DNA from 2 places in the Alteromonas sp. V450 genome. Region 2 is predicted to be linked to the other one. Evidence: predicted binding sites of a transcription regulator. Region 2 holds the regulator's gene; the other holds the start of a gene.
The links. The regulator sigma-54, encoded in region 2, starts transcription at its own class of promoters, with help from an activator protein. The targets are predictions, from matches to a motif close to GTTGGCACGNNNNTNGNNT.
Positions count from the first base shown of each region.

Region 1: the regulator sigma-54 is predicted to act here: its motif matches at 1,364-1,382, upstream of BK026_RS02505 (formate/nitrite transporter family protein).

Region 1 is NZ_MODU01000004.1:555,540-559,264, forward strand. Features, by position in the region: gene BK026_RS02500 (protein kinase) at 1-166, opposite strand, end outside; gene BK026_RS02505 (formate/nitrite transporter family protein) at 295-1,143, opposite strand; gene BK026_RS02510 (DUF3488 and transglutaminase-like domain-containing protein) at 1,533-3,587, opposite strand; gene BK026_RS02515 (DUF58 domain-containing protein) at 3,584-3,725, opposite strand, start outside.
Region 2 is NZ_MODU01000004.1:4,132,625-4,136,349, forward strand. Features, by position in the region: gene rapZ (RNase adapter RapZ) at 1-220, opposite strand, end outside; gene ptsN (PTS IIA-like nitrogen regulatory protein PtsN) at 296-739, opposite strand; gene hpf (ribosome hibernation promoting factor) at 753-1,040, opposite strand; gene BK026_RS18275 (RNA polymerase factor sigma-54) at 1,070-2,551, opposite strand; gene lptB (LPS export ABC transporter ATP-binding protein) at 2,625-3,350, opposite strand; gene lptA (lipopolysaccharide transport periplasmic protein LptA) at 3,353-3,725, opposite strand, start outside.

The DNA.
Region 1 (3,725 bases), 3.6 Mb from region 2:
CGTCAGCAACAACAAAAATATGACTAGGGTTTAGCCTATCGGAAGAAATATGGTAAGCATAGGCATCTTGGTTAATTTGTTTAACGCCGCGCGTGGAAAACGCACTTACACAAACCTTGCAAGGTAGCGGATTAACCGGCGTTTTTTGAGCAGCTTGTTGATTCATATTTCGTTGCTTCTATCTATATCTATGACATCGACTCAACTATTTGTTTTCATACAAAGGGTAAGACAGTGCCATCACAACGTACACTTGAGGATTGCGTCATGATGGCTCTACGGTAGACGCTTTGATTAAATGGGAAGCGTTTGTGATGCCGCTGCTTTATCAACGGGAATTGTGCGCTTTGGCAATGTTTTTACGTGAGTGGTATAAAGGGTAAGCCCAGTAAATGCTAAACCGCCTACCAGGTTCCCCAGTGCTGTTGGAATTTCATTCCAGATAAAATAATCCATAACAGAGAAGTCGCCGCCCATGATCAGACCAAATGGGAAAAGAAACATGTTTACCACTGAATGTTCAAAGCCCATAAAGAAGAAAAGCATAATAGGCATCCACATAGCCAACACTTTACCGCTTACGTGCGTTGAAATCATTGCACCCACAACACCTAACGACACCATCCAATTACACAACATGCCGCGAATGAATATTGTAATCCAGCCAGCAACACCGTGTTCTGCATAGCCAAGGGTGCGCGCCTCTCCGATGCTGGCGACTTTCGTAGCAATCGCGCCACCGTCGACGTTATAGCCCATGGTAAAGATAAACGACATCATAAAGGCAACGGTTAATGCGCCGCCAAAGTTACCTAAGAAGACTAGGCCCCAGTTACGTAAAATCTGTTTAGGTGTAACCCCAGGACGCTGCGCAAGCCACGCAAGAGGTGTTAAAACAAACACACCAGTTAAAAGGTCGAACCCCATAAGGTAGAGCATACAAAAGCCTACAGGGAACAGCACTGCCCCGAGCAGAAACACCCCGGTTTGGACGGCAATTGTCACTGCGAAAACGGCAGCTAAGGCTAAAATAGCACCAGCCATATAAGCACGAATTAGTGTGTCTCGTGTGGACATATAAATTTTTGCTTCGCCTGCATCTACCATTTTGGTTGCAAACTCTGCGGGTAATAGATAAGCCATGGTTTTCACCTTCTCTTGTAGTAGTAAATGACTAACCCCGCGTTATTTAGGCAAAAAAAAGGCGACCGCAGCTCTCTTTATCAAAAGAGCTGTGGACGCCTTTGTCCTAAATCTCAGATTGTGAGGGGGCTGGTCTTAAACAAAGTGCCATTAAAAACGTTTTAACAACACACTAACTGCGTTACAAAAATAGAGCGGCAGTTATTCAGCAACAATAATTTAGCTAGAATAATGCCAACATTAAGGGTTTTGTGTAATATTGTTTTAAAACAGGTGGTTATTGATTTTTTTGACGCGCTTTGCTGTTTGTATACAATGCGTGAGCTGTGATGAATTGCACTGTTTTTGAGCTAAACAACTTGCGCCTGCACTAAATTTAATCGCTATGATCAGTATTTTGCTTTAAGCGCCTTGCGCATTTGCTTATGGTGATGTGCCATTGCTTTATTGACGTTGATGTCTTGCTTATCAGAGGTATAAGCGGCTGTTTCGAAGATTGTATTCATAAATTCCAATTCTTTATAAGCAACGGGGTTGATCAAAGGCCTGACTTTTTTTATGTATTGTCGGGGTGTCATGGTTAAACGAGGTTGCCCTGTAAAAGCCTCAACAAGAGCTAAGCTACTAAGTAAGCGCTGACGGTAAAGCGGCATCGTATTTTTTTGCCATGGCGGAATAAAATAAAAAGCGAGCATCGCGCTAATAAGGCCAACGACACCCAGTAAAACAAAGGTCATTTTCTGCGGTGTCAATGTTCCTAGCAGTTCCTCAAGCATGTCAGTTTGCTTCTTATTGTCAAAGCCTAGCACCCACTTACTCCAATTGTAGTCAAGTTGTTCAAGGTAATTTTGAATTTGTGAAAAAAGGCGCGTTTCGCTGATGTCTCCTAAAAGACTGCTGTCACGTTCTTCACCAAATTCAGCAAGCGCATCCTCAAGGCCAAACGTTAACCGCGATGGCGCCACCACGCTTGTCGGGTCGAATCTTAACCATCGCTCGTCAACAAGTAATTCAACCCAAGCGTGAGCATCGTACTGTCTGATCTGAAGCACACTATCACTTAACGCGGTACCGCCATGATAACCGGTTATCATTCTAGCAGGTACGCCAGCGGCACGAAGTGCAAATACCATTGCGCCTGCATAGTGAGCACAAAATCCGGCTTTTTCGTTAAATAGAAATGCATCGATAGGGTTGCTGGGCATGGGATTGGGGCTCAGAGTGTAGCGAAATCCCTCAGATGCAAAGAACTGCATTATGGTAGCAATAATTTCGGAAGGAGAATCATTTCCTGCCGCTATATTCCTCGCCCATTCACGTGTTTTCTCGTTGCCTTGAGCTGGAATAGTTAAATTGAGTTGTCGTTCGAAGTCACCTGCGGCATTGGTTATCTTTTCATTAGGTAGATAATCCAAGTAAAAAGCTTTTTTACTGGCTACAGGAGAATTAGCACGCAGCGTGAAATCAAATAAACTGCGAACGTTTGTATTGTTTAACGTGTTGTTTGGCACGGATACTTCTAGAGAAAAAACCCAGTCTTGCTGAGTAGGTTCTACAATAAGCTGATAAGGTATTGCGGTAACGGGTAACGCGTATTGAAGTACCTCAAGAGGTGAAGCCTTGTTTGCATACGCCAGCTGCTTTTCTACTTGCTTTCGTTGGTTGCTAATTGACCAGGTTTTTCCGTCGAATTGTTCCATTGTCATCGCGCGCCAGTAGCGCTGCTGAGGTGAGGGAAGGTCGCTTGCACGTTCAAACGTTGCACTAAAAGCGAGTTCGGAAGAACGCGCTAGTGATGCTATATCACCCGGTGTGACCGTTTCAGCTAGCCCTGTTTTCGTAGCTTTTGCTGAGGGCATTTGCCAAAGAGGCGGCAGTTGCGGCAGAACAAGAAAAAGCAACATCGCAATGGGCACACCTTGTGCGACCAAGCGCGTTACAAATTTAAGACGCCCAATTTTTACGCTATTGCCAGCGTGTAGGGCGGCAGTTGAAAATAATAAAGCTATAAGAACCGCGGTATAGCCAAGCCAAGCAAAAAAGCTGAAAGCGGAAATAAATCCACATCCAATTAAGAACAAGCACGTGCAAACAATAATGTGAAAGTCTCTTTTTTGTTGCACCTGCATTAACTTAAGTGCGCAAGCTACGGCCAGCAGGTTTATCATGCTGTTTAGCAATCCGATTGAAAAGCCAAACCAAACAAGTGCAAAAATAGACAGTACAGCAAGTAGGTTTACCGTTCGTACGCTTGGAAGGTGGTTATTGGTTATTGCGCCAGCCACGCGCACTGCTGTAGCACATAAACCTAATACAAGAACCCAAATCATTAGTTGAGAGGTAAGTGTGAAAAGCAATGTAGCGTAAGTAAGCGCAAGCAAAATGATAGAAAAATTTTTATTGTCCAGCACGAAAAGGTTAAGGAGGCGAATTCGATTTTTCATGCGGGCTTTCTTTTTTTGTGAGGCGTTATCACGGGACTGAACTCAAAAGTTGCCAATGACTCAAGGCACTGTTGAAGGTGTTTTGCTCCACAATTAGGTGGAATATTGATGTGATAAAAAGAAAGCCCAAAACTATTA
Region 2 (3,725 bases):
AATAATCCAATATCTCAACAAGATCGTTTGGGTTTTTAGGTAGATTGCGCACATCAATACTGACAGCGACTTGGTCGTATTCATCAACAACAGTGTGCGTTAGCGTAGGTAGAAGATTAACCGGAATATTGTCTACGCAGTAGTAACCTAAATCCTCTAACGCACGCAAAGCGACAGATTTGCCAGAGCCTGAGCGGCCACTGATAATTATCAGCTTCAACTGAATTCTCCCTTTAAACGCTACCTTTCCCGAGTTAGCGATTAGAATAGTGGCAAACTGTCTTTGCCCTTCACATTAATTTAAGGCTTTAACAATATCGTCGCTGGTCGTGGCGCGGCGTATGGCTTTAATCGTTTCTTTATCGCTGAGTTTACCTGCCACCGTTGCTAGAGTTTGTAAGTGGCCCTCAGTTTGATCTTCTGGAACTAACAAAGCGAAGAAAATATCAACAGGCTTTTCATCTAGGGCGTCAAAATCAATTGCTGGTGTACTTGTTACTACAATAGCAATCACTCTATCTAGACCGGCAAGACGACCATGTGGAAGGGCTATCCCGTTGCCAATTCCGGTGCTGCCCATACGCTCTCGTGCCAATAAGCTGGTGAGCACGGTAGCTTGTTCAATGTTTTGGTTATTTTTTGCTGCAATTTCAGCGATTATTTCTAAAATTCGCTTTTTACTATTACATTGAACCGCACACTCGGTGCGGTCCAAACTTACGATGGCTTGTATGTCCATACTTGATTAACTACTAGTGTTTTTTAAGTTTTTCCTTATGCTTGATTACCTGCCGGTCGAGTTTATCAACCATGCTGTCAATCGCCGCATACATGTCGGTATTTTCTGAGGATGCAAATACTTCAGCGCCACTTAAATGAACGGTCGCTTCCGCTTTTTGGTTTAATTTTTCAACGTTCAGGATGACATGCACATTAGAAATGTGATCAAAGTGACGTTCAAGTTTGCTGAACTTCGTATCGACATAATTACGCAAAGAGTCGGTGATTTCGACATGATGACCAGTTAGGTTTATTTGCATATTTCGTCTTCCTTATATTATTAAGCCAATTAAATAAGGCTTTTGCGTTGGTTCGACGGCGGGATCGACAAAGACTCCCGATATTTTGCTATTGTTCGCCGGGCAACTTTAATGCCTTGTTCGGCCAACAATGAAGCAATCTTGCTATCACTCAGTGGTTTCGCCGGCTTTTCTGCCGCCACTAGCTTTTTAATTAGTGCACGGATTGCCGTGGAGGAACACTCTCCACCTGATTCTGTTGCTACGTGGCTTGAGAAAAAATACTTTAACTCGAAGATACCGCGTGGCGTATGCATATACTTTTGTGTTGTCACACGTGAAATCGTTGATTCGTGCATGTCTACCATTTCTGCGACATCGTTAAGCACCATTGGTTTCATCATTTCCGGACCGTGCTCAAAAAAGCCCATTTGTTGCTGCACAATGCAGTTCGCAACCTTCATCAATGTTTCATTACGTGACTCAAGGCTCTTGATGAACCATTTGGCCTCTTGCATGTGTGAGCGGATAAATTGCGAGTCGCTACTGTTTTTGGCACGGCGGCTCATGGCTGCGTATTGCTGGTTTACGCTTAGCTTTGGCAGACTGTCGGGGTTCAGCTCAACCACCCAACGGCCATTTTTCTTTGTTACTGAGACATCAGGGATCACGTACTCTGGTTCTTTAGTAACTAAAGCACTACCTGGTCGAGGATTCAAGGTTTGAAGTAAACGCATTGCTTCACGTAGCTGGTCTTCTTTTAAACGACTCTTACGCATTAGCGTGCGATAGTCTTTGCTGCTCAGTAAGTCAGAGTACTCTTCAATCAGTTGTTTCGCTTCAGCTAGCCAGGGCGTGTCTTCAGAAAACTGACGTAACTGCACCATAAGGCATTCTTGAGGTGAGCGAGAACCTGATCCAATAGGGTCGAACATTTGAATGCGTTTAAGTACACACTCTATTTCGTCCATTTCAATTGGCTCTTCCATGTCATCGTCGTTAACCGCTTCTAAGATCTCGTCAAGCGTAACGGTTAAATAACCTGATTCGTCAATAGAGTCGATAATTGCCGTAGCGATAGCGCGGTCTGTATCTGAAAAATGAGTGAGGCGCATTTGCCAAAGAAGATGTTCTTGAATGTCTTCGGTGGTCTCGCCTTGGAAGATTTGTTCGTCGTCGTTAGACGGGCCTGGCGCCGGCGCAGAAGATGCAGAGTAATATTCATCCCACGTGCTGTCGATTGGCAGCTCATCGGGAAGGTCGTTCTTCTCAAGCGCATCGCCTGCTTCTAGGGTATCACTTGAGGCAGAGGCGGTGGCTTCAGGCGTACTATCGTCGTTGTCGATATTGTTTTTTTCTAGCTGAGGCTCGTCTGGGCTTTCTTCCACTTCTAATAGTGGATTAGAGTCGAGCGCTTCTTGTATCTCTTGCTGGAGATCAAGCGTAGAAAGCTGCAGCAGTTTAATCGCCTGCTGTAGCTGAGGTGTCATTGTGAGTTGTTGGCTAAATTTTAGCTGTAAAGATGGTTTCATCTACGTCTTATTTAAATGCTCTAAATTGAATATACCAGAGCTAAACTGAAAAATGACAATTCGGTTACACTAACTATAGCCTGAATTGTTCGCCTAGGTATACATCCCTTACTTTCTGATTACTTAAAACCTGTTCCGCCGTTCCTTGCGCAATAAGCTCGCCATGACTAACAATGTACGCTTTCTCACAAACATCCAATGTTTCGCGTACGTTATGGTCCGTGATAAGAATACCAATACCCCTATCGCGAAGATGTTGTATTATCTTCTTTATATCATTAACTGATATAGGATCAACACCAGCAAATGGTTCATCAAGCAAAATAAATTGAGGTTTCGCTGCAAGTGCTCTCGCTATCTCAACGCGACGACGCTCCCCGCCCGACAAACTCATCCCTGTACTATTACGTATATGGTTAATATTAAATTCATCAAGTAGTGCGTCGGCTTCTTCTTCTTGCTGTTGTGAATTCAAATCTTTACGGGTTTGAAGAATGGCCATGATATTTTCATGTACAGTAAGCTTTCTAAAAATAGAGGCTTCTTGTGGAAGGTAGCCTATACCGCGGCGTGCACGTTCGTGCATAGGTTGATGGGTAAGTTCATTGTCATCAATCTCTATCTTACCTTTATCCAAATTAACCAGACCAACAATCATATAAAATGTAGTGGTCTTACCAGCTCCGTTAGGGCCAAGTAGCCCGACAATCTGCCCGGTAGAAACGGAAAGGCTCACGTCGCGAACGACCTGTCGAGATTTATAAGCTTTAGCAAGGTTTTTAGCGCTCAAAGTTGCCATTGCTATTCATTGTCCTCGTTGTCTTTCTTAGACGATGTTTTACGAATGGTGTCAGGGGTAAATACTGTAGTTACACGACCTTCACCATCCTTACCAGCGCCACCCGTTGCAAGCAATTGTTCAGTAACCATATCGAACGTAATTTTATCGCCTTGCACCTTACTGGTATCTTGCTGTAGCTCAGCATTACCCGCCAGAGAAATAGTGCGATTAATTACTTCATAGCGAATTTCATTGGCTTTCGCTGATACTGGTGTACCATCTTCTAGTGATTGAGAATAGCTTGCAGGGTTGCCACGGGCGATAAATATTTCACGGCCGCTGCCATCTGTAGCTATTACTTCTACTTCATCAGCTTCTATTAGGAGTGAACCT